DNA from 2 places in the Bacillus sp. SRI_025 genome. Region 2 is predicted to be linked to the other one. Evidence: riboswitches for the same ligand, from Rfam matches in the RefSeq annotation. Region 2 holds a riboswitch; the other holds the start of a gene.

Region 1 (7,423 bases), on a different contig from region 2:
CTGATTTCAGATGGGTATTGCATCGCAAGGAAAAGACCAGCTTGAGCGCGCTCATCTACTTCCATTTCAAGGACATCTTCGCCATCAAGCAAGATGCTGCCTTTTGTTACTTCATATTTAGGGTGACCCATAATTGCAGCAGATAAAGTAGATTTACCTGTTCCGTTTGGTCCCATTACTGCGTGGAATTCTCCACCTTTTATCTCGAGGTTTACACCCTTTAAGATTTCTTTCCCTTCAATCTCAACGTGCAAGTCCTTAATTGTTAATGTCGAAGCAGTCATATATCGATACCTCCAAAATAATCATTATTCTCAATTTATTCTCATTCTAATTTTATAACAAATTAAAACTGAATACAACACATTCACGATAAGCGTGAGAGGATGCTCTCAAAATTCTAACAAAAAAAGCAGGTAGATAAAAGGATTTATGTCGAAAAGACTGTTTTCATAAAGAAAGGGCGGGAAACTGTTCTCCCCGCCCCTCAGCTATTATTAGCCTCTTATATTCATTTTTGCGAGCTGTCTTTTCTCATCTCGATAGGACTGCTCTCGTTTATATTCCACTTTCATCCTTAAGTCATGGTCTCTTTCGTACTCTGCATAGCTCATGCCATGAGCTTGATGCATGGCCTTTTCCATCTCGGCGGTATAATCCAATCCCAGTGTACTATGGTCCGAACAAATAATAAACCATTCCCTTCCTTGAGTATAGCTTTATTGTAGCAAACGTATGCGGCTTCACTCAAAAGGGATATGACGCTCTATGACGTCATATTTTCTCACACATTCGGTTGAGAAGTACTCAACTCCGTGATATGGAAAAATACCTTGTTTTCCTTCTTTTAATGCGTCTGTCCTCCAAATTCATCAATACATTGCTGAACGACAGTGATTCCTTGGCTTAGTGCTGCTCCGCCGCCAAAAGCTGCCGCCACGCTGACAACCTCCAGCAAATTCTCTTCTGTCGCCCCTTGATCGAGCGCTCCCTTTGTATGATAAATCATGCAGTATTCATCCTGCGCGTGAATACTGATGCCGAGGGCAATCATTTGTTTTTCCTTTTGCGTTAATGAATCGCTTTGAAAGCACTGCTCCGTAAATTCATTAAATTTCTTTCCAAACACCGGCATTTTCTTCTGGAATTCACCCATTGCGGTTTTATAATCAGTCAGTGATTGCTGCATGGATCCGCTCATATGCTGTTCATTCATTTTGATTCCATCCCTTCAGGTCATTTGTACGTTTTTATTATGAGCGAGATTTGAAAAAATACACAAAAAACCTCGCTTTGAAAGAAGCGAGGTTGCAGATTGTTGACAAAGGGCTAAAATGATCTTTATTTTAGCCCTTTGTCTTCCTTTCAGCGTGATAGAAAACCTTTGCATTCTAGGAAGGGCGAGTACCGGAGCAGAGCGAATTTGACATTCGTGAGCACCGGAGCGCAGAACTGACAAAGAATGCGAGGGTTTGTCTACATGCTGAAACCTCGCTTTGAAAGAAGCGAGGTTGAAATGTTGTTATTCAGATACAGGCAATACTGCACCGTCATATTTTTTGTCGATGAATTCTTTGATTTTATCAGAGTGAAGAACTTCCATTAATGCCTTGATCTTATCTGATTTTTCGTCACCTTTGCGAACCGCAACGATGTTTGCATATGGGTTGTTCTTTGTTTGCTCAAGTTCGATTGAATCTTTTTTCGGATTCAATTTATTTTGGATCGCATAGTTGACGTTGATAAATACAGCATCGCCTTCACTGTTTTCATAAGCTTTCGCAGTTAATTCAGGCGCGATTTTTTTGAATTTTAGGTTCTTTGGGTTTTCTTTAATGTTCTTTACTGTTGCGTTGATTGTATCAACCTTTGGATCAAGTTTGATGACACCAGCATTTTGCAGAAGGGCAAGCATACGGCCTTGTTCAGCTACGTTGTTTGTCATGATGATTGTTCCGCCGTTTGGAATATCTTTTACTGATTTGTATTTCTTAGAGTAGATACCGAAAGGCTCAAGGTGAACCGCACCAGCACTCACTAGGTTATAATCTTTGTTTGATTTATTTTCTTCGTTTAAGTAAGGGATATGTTGGAAAAAGTTCGCATCCACTTCTTTTTCAGCTAACGCTTTGTTGTACATTTTATAATCGCTAAGTACTTTCACTTTTAAATCGTAGCCTTTTTCTTTTAGAAGTGGTTTTGCTTCTTCAAGAATTTCGGCATGCGGCGTTTTTGATGCGGCAACCGTAATGGTTTTGCTTTCACTTGCGTTATTAGATGAACCGCACGCAGCTAAAATACCTGCAAATGCTAGAAATAGTGCACTTAAAATCAATTTCTTCATGAATAAATCCTCCCTTAACGTTTATCAATTTTATTTGTAATCAAATCACCGATTATTTGAATAATAAAGACGATGATGAGAATAAACACAGTGGCTACAAGTGTGACATCTGTATTACCAGATTGGTACCCTTCCACATAGGCGAGGTCACCAAGTCCGCCTGCTCCAATTGCACCTGCAATCGCAGTAGAGCCAATTAGAGCAATCGCTGTTACGGTAATACCTGAAATAAGGGCTGGCAATGATTCTGGCAGCAATACTTTGAAAATGATTGTCGATGTTTTTGCTCCCATTGATCGTGCTGCTTCAATGACTCCTTTGTCTACCTCACGCAGTGCAATTTCGACAAGACGTGCATAGAATGGAGCTGACCCTATGACAAGGGCAGGGAGTGCTGCATTTGGACCAAGAATCGTGCCCATAATGAGTTTTGTAAATCCTAATAATAGAATGATTAGAATGATAAAAGGAATCGATCTGAAAATATTGACGACTGCCCCAATGACGGTGTTAATCGGTTTATTTTCCCAAAGACCGCCTTTTCCTGTAAGGAAGAGCAGGAGCCCTAGGATAATCCCGATGACAAAGGCAAATGCCAATGAAATCAGTGTCATATAAACTGTTTCTCCTGTTGCACTCCAGATGACGTCTAAATCAACGTTCGGAAACCATTTCTCAAACATATGTCATCACCTCGATTTCAACCTGTTTGCTTTGGATATAGGCGATGGCTTTTTCTACCTCGGTCTCTTCTCCATTAATGTGGATAAAGAGTGTTCCAAACGCGCCTTCCTGCGTTTGAGAAATCTTCCCTTGAAGGATGTTCACATCGACATGAAACGATCGAATGATTTCTGTGATCAGTGGCTGCTCGGCAGAATCACCGATAAAGGACAACCGTACGACCTGACCTTCTTTTACTCGCTCTAGGACGTGCTCGATTGTTTCTTTCGCTTCCTCTGGTTCCGCAAGCTGTTTCACAAATCGCTTCGTCATTTCTTCCTTCGGCTGTCTGAAGACGCGCAATACTTCGCCTTCTTCGACAATACGTCCATTTTCCATGACTGCGACGCGATGACAAATTTTGCGAATGACGTGCATTTCATGTGTAATGAGCACAATCGTGAGCCCTAACCGTTTATTGATATCGGCCAAAAGCTCAAGGATTGAATCGGTCGTTTGCGGATCTAGCGCAGATGTCGCTTCGTCACATAGAAGAACCTTTGGATCATTCGCTAATGCTCTCGCAATGCCGACACGCTGTTTTTGCCCGCCGCTCAGCTGAGACGGGTATGCATTTTCTTTTCCTTCTAAACCGACCAATTTAATCAGTTCATTCGCACGTTCTCTCCGTTTCGATGTCGGTACACCTGCGATCTCAAGCGGGAACATAATGTTTTGTCTCACCGTTCTTGACCAAAGTAAATTAAAGTGCTGGAAGATCATGCTGATTTCTTGTCTTGCTTTCCGAAGTTTCGCATTCGATACTTCATTGATCCGGTTGCCTGCCACTTCAACAATTCCTTCTGTTGGCAGCTCCAGACCGTTTAATAGGCGAATAAGCGAGCTTTTTCCTGCACCGCTATACCCGATAATTCCGAATATTTCACCTTTATCAATATCCAAGTTGACGTCTTTCACGGCATCAACATTTCCGCTTTTTGAATGATACGTTTTTGATACATTCTGTAAATGAATCACAGTCTGATCACCTGCTTTCTTGCTGAATCTATAGGTTTCCATCACATACGTTATTTATTCTTCTTTCTGTCATGACTCTAGCCTGACGTCAGGTCAGTAAAAAAGACCTAACTGCAACGCAAGCAGAAAGGCCTTTTATGTCAATTACGCCTTTCTCTCATCTTTCAAAGCGCTGCGGCTTTGAGTGAATTGGCACCAATTTCAGCTATGCTGACGGTTGCCGGGTTTCATAGGGCACGTCCCTCCACCTCTCTTAATAAGAGAAAATATGTTGTTTTATGTGATGTTCATGTTTTTACTAACGTAGAATATCATGCTATCTGAGATATGTCAACGCTGTAAATCGCTAATTTCCAAGTAAACAACTACGTTATCATTTTTCGAAAAAAACCGTTCGTCAGCCAAAGCACTGCCTCTAGTCTAAGGAGCGCACGGAATGACCCTTTGACTTTGACTTGTCCTCTGCTGATTAACTGCTGTAAGGACATATCTCCATCTAATAATTGTAGAATCTCTTTCCTCTCACCATAAAAGATGAGATCCGATAACTCAATTGCAGGTAGTTTCTTCACTTCACCACGTTCATCCACAATCAATGTACAAGAGTCAGTTTCCGCCTCAAATGTAATCTTCAAGGATGATGATGAGAGCAGCGGTTTTAATAATAAACGCTGCCCTGTGTTACCATGGGCTTTCACATTTTCCACATGTATAACCTCCCTGTCATTTGGTTATACATAACATTTCTCTACAAACATCTTCTTGTCCTTTATAAATAACTCGACAAATTTTCAAATGAATTTCTTGAAATATGACAAAAAACCGCTTTATTTAGCGGTTTCAATCATTTCATGAAGATATGGAACTGAGTGAAAGGCATAGCCTTTTTGCACCAATTCTCCTTTTTTAAAAAGTAGAAAGCAAGGAACACTCTCGATCTCAAATGCTTTTGCAAAGCCTGGTGAGTAGTTTAAATTGTTTTCGTAAAATGGTACATCCGGCTGCATGGCGTCTACGACTGCCAGCATTTTCTTTGCCAGCTGGCATGTTCCACAAAACGGTGTATATAAGTATAAAAGAAATAAATCGTCCTCTATCTCTTTGAATTCGTGTTCTTCAATCTCTTTCATATACGTCCACCCTCATAAATATTTCGAATGAACATCAATGTTTGCAGCTAATAGGATAGATGCAATGTGGGCTGACGGTGAAGCGGCCACTTCGCGGTACGTTCTGTCGACAAAAAGATGAAGTGCTTCAGGGAATTCTTTTCGAAATTGCTTCCGCAGTTTGTCGCCTGCATCGTCACTGTCTGCTAGTATGTAAACGTCTTTCCCCACTAAATCGTCCACAAGCTGGTCCAGCTTCGATGTACTGATCGTGCCATTGGTGCAAATGATGGTAACAGGTTCACTTATGACTTCTTTCAGCTTTTGTTTATCTGTTTTACCTTCTACAATGATGACCTTTTCTATCTCGACATTCATCACGATCACCCGGCCCTTTTGACGTTGATTCACTTCTTCCTTAGATTACAATCTTTCATCCAGGTTGTAAAGATTGGGCGCCTCGTCATCAAAAAGACTGCAGTTTTTGTTCACTGCAGTCTCCTCTGTGATTAGCACCACCCATTTTCATCGTCACAGTCTACATATTTTTCTGTCCCATCGGTCAACGTATCCGTTAGACGATAAAAACGATTTTGATCATAGGAATATCCCGATTTCAGCTCATATTGGTTTTCACTAATCATTGTGCCAATCTCTTCATTTTGATGATAAAGCACCATGCCGCTTTCTTTGAATCGTCCAGTGACATGCTCTGTTATATCCACCTGTTCTTTTTGAAAAGACAAATTGGACACCCCCCATAAAGGTAGAGTGTCCAATTTCACATGAATTAGTCTTCTTTTGTCATTTCTTCATATTGCTCAGCAGTCATTAAGTTCTCGATTTCAGATGCATCAGCTGGTTCTACAACGATCATCCATGCTTTTTCATATGGAGAGTCGTTGACGAATTCTGGGCTGTCATCCAGCTCATCGTTCACTTCGACGATTGTGCCATTGATCGGTGCATAAAGTTCAGAAACTGTTTTCACTGATTCTACACTTCCGAAAGGCTCGTCCGCTGTGATTTTGTCTCCTACTTCAGGAAGCTCAACGAACACGATATCGCCCAGCTCAGATTGAGCAAAATGCGTAATACCGATACGCACCTTATCTCCTTCTACTTTGACCCATTCATGTTCTTCTGAATAACGTAAATCTTTTGGTGTGCTCATTCAATACCCCTCCAGTCTTTTCTTACAATCTATATTGAAGATACCACAATCTGAATGAAAGTTACATCATTTCCAGACGCTTTTAAATGTATCTTCGTTAAATCCAACTGTTACTCGTTTACCGTCTGTTGTAATCGGGCGCTTGATCAGCATTCCGTTAGACGCGAGTAATTCTAGCTGCTCGTCCTCTGACATTGCAGGAAGTTGATCTTTCAGCTGCAGCTCCCGGTATTTTTGTCCGCTTGTATTAAAGAATTTCTTCAGCTCTAAACCGCTTTTTTCGTAAAGGGCTTTTAATGTTTCTTTATCAGGCGTCTCTTCGACGATATGTATGCTGTTGATGTCTTTATTGTGTGCTTCCAGCCACTTTTTTGCTTTTCGGCATGTACCGCAAGATGGGTATTCGTAAAAATCTAAAGCCACCATTTTCACCTCCTGCAAATTGTGACAACATTTTATCACAAAATATTTTAAAAACCTAAATGTATGCTTACAAAAAGGTGCGGAGTGATATCCGCACCTTTTAAGCCATCCTTATACGATATATTTCTCTGCTTCAAAGATTCGTTTTGCCACTTCACGCTTTTTGGCGATGACATTGATTGGAGTAAATCTTGTCAGCTTGCGAAGGGCTGACAGGCTCATGCGGAGTGAATCTCCTTCCTCCATCGCAATCAAGGATTCTTTTGCATGGGCTTCAATCTTTAAGAAAGCCTCCTGCGTGAAAATTTGTGTGTAAGCCAGCTTTTGAGCATTCTTTTCTGCGCCTGATGCAGCGATTGCCTTTTCCGTACGCAAAATTGCTGATTCAGCAGCAAAAATTTCATTGACGATATCGGCTATGTTCACTAGAATTTCTTGCTCTTTGTCTAAGGATTTCCCGTATTTCATGGCTGCCATACCAGCTACCATTAAGGCGACCTTTTTCGCATGGGTGAGCAAATATTTTTCTTGATCGAGCGGCTGATCGCCTGGCTCTTCCGGCATCATCATCATCAGCTCTTCCTGTAAGGTCTGCGCTTTTTGAAGCAGCGGAAGCTCTCCTTTCATCGCTTTCTTCAAGAATGTACCTGGTACAAGCAAACGGTTGATTTC
Region 2 (7,423 bases):
AAGTCATTGCAGGAGCAGATGCGCTGACTGTATACCGTCATCTTATAGATGAAAAAGACCGTCCTCGTTTTTTAAATCAAAAACTGGCTGGTATTGAACCGTCGTTGTCGGGCTTTGTTCTCTTATTAGGTGTACCTAAAGTCTATGAACAGCTCGCTCATCACACTGTGTTTTTCCCTGAGGATTATGAGCAAGAATTCAAAGATATTTTTCAGAAAAAACAACTGCCTCAAGACCCGACGCTCTACATATGCTATTCAGGTCATTCAGAACCAGCTTTAAGCGGAGGACTGGGAAGAAGCAACCTGTTTGTACTGGCCAATGCACCTTATGTGACAAAAGAGCAAGATTGGGACATGCTAAAGGAGACATATCGTCAGCATGTAAAAAACAAATTAATGGAAAAAGGGCTTTTTGATTTGGATGAGCTGATCGAATATGAAGCGGTTCAAACTCCGCTCGATCTGCAGCAGAAAACGGGGGCATATCGTGGGGCCATTTATGGCATGTCTTCAAACTCGTTCAAACAGGCGTTCTTTCGCATCAATAATCAGTCAAAGGACATTGAAGGACTTTGGTTTGTTGGAGGAACAAGTCATCCAGGCGGCGGCACGCCAATGGTGACAAAATCAGGCCAGCTTGTCGCAGAAGCGATGCTGAAGCAATGGACGTAAACAGAGATGAAAAGGAGAGAAATCGAGTGATTGTGGAAAAAAGAAGGTTTCCGTCGCCCCATCCGCATATTCACTTATATACAGTGACCTATGAGGCAGATGGACTTCGGATGAAAGGGCTGCTCGCTGAGCCGGCCGGAGAAGGTCTCTACGACGGCTTTTTGTACTTACGAGGCGGCATTAAAAATGTGGGGATGGTCAGACCTGGCCGGATTGTGCAATTTGCCGCGCAGGGTTTTGTCGTCTTTGCTCCCTTTTACCGGGGAAACCAAGGAGGCGAAGGGAACGAAGATTTTGCCGGAGAAGATCGAAAAGATGCTTTTGCTGCCTTTCAGCTGTTAAAGCAGCACAAAAAAGTGAAGAAGGATCGCATTCATATCTTTGGTTTTTCGCGAGGCGGTATTATGGGCATCTGGACCGCTGTAGAAATGAAACAGGAGGCGGCTTCCTTTGTCACATGGGGAGGCGTCAGTGACATGAAACTGACTTATGAAGAGCGTGTGGATATGAGACGGATGATGAAACGTGTGATTGGCGGTCCGCCGCATAAGGTGCCAGAGGCATATGAAAACAGAACCCCTTTAAATGATGTGGATAAAATTGAAGCACCTGTCCTTATCATCCACGGAGAAGAGGACCAAAATGTTTCGATTGAGCATGCATATTTGTTAGAAGATGCACTGCGCCAGCACGGGAAGTCTGTGGAGACGTGGTATTTCCATGGATACAACCACTATTTCCCGCCGCAGCATAATCGAGAAATTGTGAGAAGGCTGACCACATGGATGCACAGCCGAAAAAGCGGAAATGTGTTAAAATAAGCATTATAACGAAATATAGAAAGTAGGGGGATTTTCATTATGGGAATGCCTGTTGAATTTAATACAATGATTGTCACAAAGGGAAAAGAGACAAGAATTGAAGAAAATGTATTTGAACTCATGAAGGATGGATACCGCATTTATCCGTTAAATATTCCACTTGAGGTGCGCAAAACGAAAGACGGAGAAAAAACTGGGACAGCACATGTTGAAAAGCTGGAGCTGACAGACAATGTCACGAAGGTGACGTACCGTCTTGTGTCATTGCATTCAACAAACTAAAAAAGCTGAGGGATTGAATCTCCTCAGCTTTTTTCATTTGGTTATACGAGTGGTCCGCCTTTGGCTTCAATGTCACTTGCCGCGTGACTGAATTTTTGGAAGTTCTTTTTAAATTCATTGGCAAGGAAGTGTGCTTTTTCTTGATAAGCCTTTTGATCATCCCATGTTTTAGCAGGTTGAAGCACTTCATCTGGTACACCAGGAATATGAAGCGGGATGTGTAATCCGAAGATGTCATCAGTAATCATTTCAGCATTGTCAAGGTCACCTTCGATTGCTGCCTGAACCATTGCTCTTGTATGAGCGAGATTCATTCGTTTGCCTGTACCATAGCCTCCGCCAGTCCAGCCTGTATTCACAAGGAATACTTTAGCACCGTGCTCATCAATCTTTTTGCCGAGCATTTCAGCATAGACGTGAGCTGGAAGCGGGAGGAATGGTGAACCGAAGCAAGTTGAGAATGTCGTTTCTGGTGATGTGACACCGCGCTCAGTTCCAGCTAATTTACTTGTGTACCCGCTCAAGAAATGGTACATTGCCTGTTCTTTTGTTAAACGGCTGATTGGAGGTAAGACGCCAAACGCATCAGCTGTTAAGAAGACAATGGCAGATGGATGTCCTGCGATACTTGGTTTCACGATGTTATCAATCATTTCGATTGGGTAAGCAGCGCGTGTATTTTCAGTAAAGAATGTATCATCGTAATCCGCTTCACGTGTTTCTTCATCAAGCACAACGTTTTCAAGAACTGATCCGAAGCTGATCGCTTTGTAGATCTGTGGTTCTTTTTCTTCACTTAAGTTCACACATTTCGCATAGCATCCGCCCTCGATATTAAAGACCCCTGTGCCAGACCAGCCGTGTTCATCGTCTCCGATCAGCTTGCGGCTTGCGCTTGCAGAAAGCGTCGTTTTCCCAGTACCTGAAAGTCCAAAGAATAAGGCTACATCGCCTTCTTGACCTACGTTTGCTGAGCAGTGCATGGATAAAATATCTTGCTCAGGAAGCAAGTAGTTCATCACAGAGAAAATGGACTTTTTCATTTCTCCTGCATATTCTGTTCCACCGATAAGAATCGTGCGTTTTTCAAAAGAAACGATGATAAACGTTTCAGAGTTTGTGCCATCTGTTGCAGGATCTGCTTTGAAGTGCGGTGCAGATAAGATGGTGAAAGGTTTTTCGTTTGAAGAAGGTGTTGACCCGTCAGGTCTGATAAATAGCTGCTTGGCAAAAAGATTGTGCCATGCGAATTCGTTTACAACTGTAATCGGCATACGATATCTTTCATCAGCGCCTGCAAACCCTTCAAAGACGAATAGTTCATCACGTTCTTTTAAGTATGACACAACCTTTGTATATAAACGGTCAAATGCTTCTTTGGAGATCGGCTGGTTGACTTGACCCCAATCGATTTTATGCTCAGAGCTTTCTTCTTTGACGATAAATTTATCTTTAGGTGAACGTCCTGTGTAGGCTCCAGTTGTCGCGCGGACAGCTCCTGTTGATGTTAAAACGCCTTCATTACGTGCCAAAATCTTTTCAACAAGTTTCGGAACAGATAAATTTTGGTGCGTATTTTCTAATGAGAGCAATGACTGCAAATCTTCTTTTAAATCCACTGAGTTCATAAAAAAACCCTTCCTTTACCGTTGAATTTGTTTGTTTCGATTAGTATAACACATTAATAATAATAGTCTATACTATTTAAAAATTTTTGTGTGTGTTTTTTCATTTCTGCTATGAAAATATGCTTTTTGGTGATGCTAATGGTGAGGAGAAAAAAGAGGGAGATAATTCTTATGAAGCATTGACATGACGCAAGGGTTTAAGATAAGATATCTTATTGAACGGATACTCTTATCCCGAGTTGGTGGAGGGACAGGCCCGATGAAGCCCAGCAACCGGTTTCTTATGAAAAAGGCATGAACATGCTGAGAAACCAAGGTGCTAACCTGATGCAAGGTACAAGAACACCTTGAGCGATAAGAGTGAAAGGCATGCGATCTCAGACCCTTTCCTCGCAATGAAGGAAATGGTTTTTTTATTTTTGGGATATCATATGAACAAATTGCCAATAACATCTCTAATATAAACGTTATTAAATATAAGAGGGAACGAGTTCCGTATCATATTGGAGGCCTCATCTTGGGATGATGTGGTCTTGTACAGGAGGAAATAGCCATTATGAGTCAAAATCGTCGTTTATTTACTTCAGAATCAGTGACAGAAGGACATCCGGATAAAATCTGTGATCAAATTTCAGACAGCATTTTGGATGAAATTTTAAAGAAAGATCCAAATGCACGTGTTGCCTGTGAAACTTCTGTTACAACCGGTCTCGTATTAGTAAGCGGTGAAATTACAACGTCTACTTATGTCGATATTCCAAAGACGGTGCGTGACACAATTAAGGAAATTGGCTACACACGTGCGAAATATGGTTTTGATGCGGAAACATGTGCGGTCCTTACATCAATTGATGAACAGTCTGCTGATATTGCGCAAGGTGTAGACAAAGCGCTTGAAGCACGTGAAGGAACAATGACTGAAGAAGAAATTGATGCGATTGGTGCAGGTGACCAAGGATTGATGTTTGGTTTTGCCAACAACGAAACCGAAGAGCTCATGCCGCTGCCGATTTCCCTAGCGCATAAATTATCTCGCCGTTTAACAGAAGTACGTAAGAATGAGACACTTGCATACCTTCGTCCAGACGGAAAAACACAAGTCACAGTTGAATATGATGAGCAAAACAAACCAGTTCGTATTGACACAGTGGTTATTTCTACGCAGCATGCACCAGAAGTGACGCTTGAACAAATCCAAAGTGACTTAAAAGAGCATGTCATCAGCCCTGTCGTTCCAAGTGAACTGATTGATGAACAGACAAAATACTTTATTAACCCAACTGGCCGTTTCGTGATCGGTGGACCTCAAGGGGATGCTGGTTTAACTGGACGTAAAATCATCGTTGATACGTATGGCGGATATGCTCGTCATGGCGGCGGTGCTTTCTCAGGTAAGGATGCAACGAAGGTTGACCGTTCTGCGGCATATGCTGCTCGTTACGTAGCGAAAAACATCGTAGCTGCCGGCCTTGCAGATTCTTGTGAAGTACAGCTTGCTTATGCAATTGGTGTTGCACAGCCTGTATCGATTTCAATTGATACATTCGGAACAGGAAAAGCTTCTGAAGAAAAATTAATTGAAGTGGTTCGTGCAAACTTTGATCTTCGTCCAGCTGGCATTATTAAAATGCTTGACCTGCGCCGTCCGATCTACAAACAAACAGCTGCATACGGACATTTCGGCCGTCACGACTTAGATCTTCCGTGGGAAAAAACGGATAAAGCCGAAACACTTCGTAAAGAAGCATTGGGACAATAACAACATAGAAAACCGCTTATTTTAAGCGGTTTTCCTTTTGATTAAAAAAAAATCTGTAAAAAGCGAAAAAATGTGAAACAAAATCGGACAAAATACTGTCTAATTATAGGTCTACTTTTAAGAAATAACATAACGTGGAGGCAATAATATGTGTGGGTTTGTTGGTGTATTTAATCACCGTCCATTGTCCGAAACTACTGAACAGGAAGAGCTAATTAAACAAATGAATCGTCTCATCGTTCATCGCGGTCCGGATGATGAGGGTTACTTTCATGATGAGCATGTAGGATTTGGATTTAGACGTTTAAGTATTATAGATGTTGAGCACGGAAAGCAGCCGCTTTCTTATGAAGATGAAAAGTACTGGATTATTTTCAACGGAGAAATTTATAACTATGTGGAGCTGAAGGAAGAGCTTGTGAAAAAAGGCTATTCATTCAGCACAGATTCAGATACGGAAGTACTTCTTGCCACATACCGTCATTATAAAGAAGAAGCGGCTTCAAAGCTTCGCGGCATGTTTGCATTTTTAATTTGGGATAAAGAAGCGCAATTATTATATGGCGCAAGAGATCCTTTTGGCATCAAACCGCTTTATTTTACACAAATGGATGAGCAAGTGTACTTTGCGTCTGAACGCAAAAGCTTGATGGCAGTGAACGAGAACATTTTATTTGATGAGACATCCTTACAGCAATACATGTCATTCCAGTTCGTACCTGAGCCAAATACACTTGATCAAAAGGTGCACAAAGTAGAGCCTGGTCATCAGTTTACTTTACGCCCAGGACAGGAGATTGAATTTAAGACTTACTGGAAAGTTCAATTCAAGCCTGAACAAACACAAGAACAAAAGCTGATTGAAGAAGTCCGCGATGCAATCTATGATTCTGTGAAAATTCACATGAGAAGTGATGTTCCTGTTGGTTCATTCCTATCAGGTGGTATCGATTCTTCTTTCATCGTATCTGTCGCAAAGGAATTTCATCCTGAGTTGAAGACGTTTTCTGTTGGTTTCCAGCAGGATGGCTTTAGTGAAGTTGATGTGGCGAAGGAAACGGCTGATAAGCTGGGCTTACAAAACTTCAGCGCTGTGATTTCTCCTGAGGAATATATGAATGAGCTTCCGAAAATTGTTTGGCATTTAGATGATCCTTTAGCTGATCCGGCGGCGATTCCATTGTACTTCGTGGCAAAGGAAGCGAAGAAACAAGTGACGGTTGTTCTTTCTGGTGAGGGAGCAGACGAGCTGTTCGGTGGATATAATATTTACCGTGAGCCGCTTTCTCTTAAACCATTTGAATCTGTTCCATCTATGCTGAAAAAGCTTCTTCTTCGTCTGGCGCGCTTAATGCCAGAAGGAATGAAAGGAAAAAGCTTTATCGTCCGCGGCTGTACACCATTAGAGGAGCGTTATATCGGTAATGCGAAAATCTTTGAAGAGCCAGTAAAGAAAAATCTCTTAAAGCAGTATGATCCGAACATTACATATCGTGATGTGACGAAGACATACTTCGAGGAAAGTGCAGGCTACAGTGATATTAACAAAATGCAATATGTTGATATTCATACGTGGATGCGCGGTGACATCTTATTGAAAGCAGATAAGATGACAATGGCGAATTCTCTTGAGCTTCGTGTTCCATTCCTTGATAAGGTCGTATTTGAAGCGGCTTCTAAAATTCCAGAAGAGCTGAAAACAAAAGATGGCACAACGAAATATTTATTGCGTAAAGCAGCAGAAGGCATTGTGCCTGATCACGTGTTAAACCGCAAGAAGCTGGGCTTCCCTGTTCCAATTCGTCATTGGCTGAAAAATGAGATGAACGCTTGGGCGAAAGACATCATTAAAAACAGTCAAACGGACGAATATATTAACAAAGCGTATGTGCTTGATTTATTAAATGAACATTGTGCTGGTAAGGCAGATCATAGCCGTAAGATTTGGACCGTTCTGATCTTTATGATTTGGCACAGCATTTATGTGGAGCGCAGTATTGATCCAGAGCAATTGAATCATCAACCAAAAGAAGTCATCTTCAGTTAATGAAAAAAGGTTTTCAGCTTTGTGCTGAAAACCTTTTTTGTCATGATAGAAAGCGGTGGAAAAGGGTAAAATAACAAGCGGTTCATAGTTATTGCTTAATATCCTGAAAAAAACATGATAAAGTGAAGATACACGTATGATGTTAACGAGATAAAAGGGAACGATAGTATTGTCCTTTTTCTACATATTCTCTGCGGATTCGGTCCATGTCT

What was found. A riboswitch is a leader RNA that binds a small molecule or an ion and turns the genes downstream of it on or off. The one in region 2 is predicted to bind S-adenosylmethionine.
Region 1: linked by a shared signal. The riboswitch ahead of AC20OE_RS00870 (methionine ABC transporter ATP-binding protein) and the one ahead of metK (methionine adenosyltransferase) in region 2 are both predicted to bind S-adenosylmethionine.

Annotation. Positions count from the first base shown of each region.
Region 1 is NZ_JBYEGB010000001.1:155,320-162,742, forward strand. It holds gene sufC (Fe-S cluster assembly ATPase SufC) at 1-284, opposite strand, end outside; gene AC20OE_RS00850 (YuzK family famiily protein) at 498-632, opposite strand; gene AC20OE_RS00855 (carboxymuconolactone decarboxylase family protein) at 848-1,216, opposite strand; gene metQ (methionine ABC transporter substrate-binding lipoprotein MetQ) at 1,523-2,344, opposite strand; gene AC20OE_RS00865 (methionine ABC transporter permease) at 2,359-3,027, opposite strand; gene AC20OE_RS00870 (methionine ABC transporter ATP-binding protein) at 3,020-4,045, opposite strand; SAM riboswitch class I at 4,200-4,308, opposite strand; gene AC20OE_RS00875 (SCP2 sterol-binding domain-containing protein) at 4,411-4,752, opposite strand; gene AC20OE_RS00880 (thioredoxin family protein) at 4,873-5,175, opposite strand; gene AC20OE_RS00885 (toprim domain-containing protein) at 5,188-5,532, opposite strand; gene AC20OE_RS00890 (YusG family protein) at 5,664-5,900, opposite strand; gene gcvH (glycine cleavage system protein GcvH) at 5,945-6,328, opposite strand; gene AC20OE_RS00900 (arsenate reductase family protein) at 6,395-6,751, opposite strand; gene AC20OE_RS00905 (acyl-CoA dehydrogenase family protein) at 6,863-7,423, opposite strand, start outside.
Region 2 is NZ_JBYEGB010000002.1:27,625-35,047, forward strand. It holds gene AC20OE_RS04995 (phytoene desaturase family protein) at 1-674, shown strand, start outside; gene AC20OE_RS05000 (alpha/beta hydrolase family protein) at 701-1,495, shown strand; gene AC20OE_RS05005 (DUF2584 domain-containing protein) at 1,535-1,777, shown strand; gene pckA (phosphoenolpyruvate carboxykinase (ATP)) at 1,819-3,405, opposite strand; SAM riboswitch class I at 3,632-3,766, shown strand; gene metK (methionine adenosyltransferase) at 3,962-5,164, shown strand; gene asnB (asparagine synthase (glutamine-hydrolyzing)) at 5,313-7,211, shown strand; gene AC20OE_RS05025 (gamma carbonic anhydrase) at 7,354-7,423, opposite strand, start outside.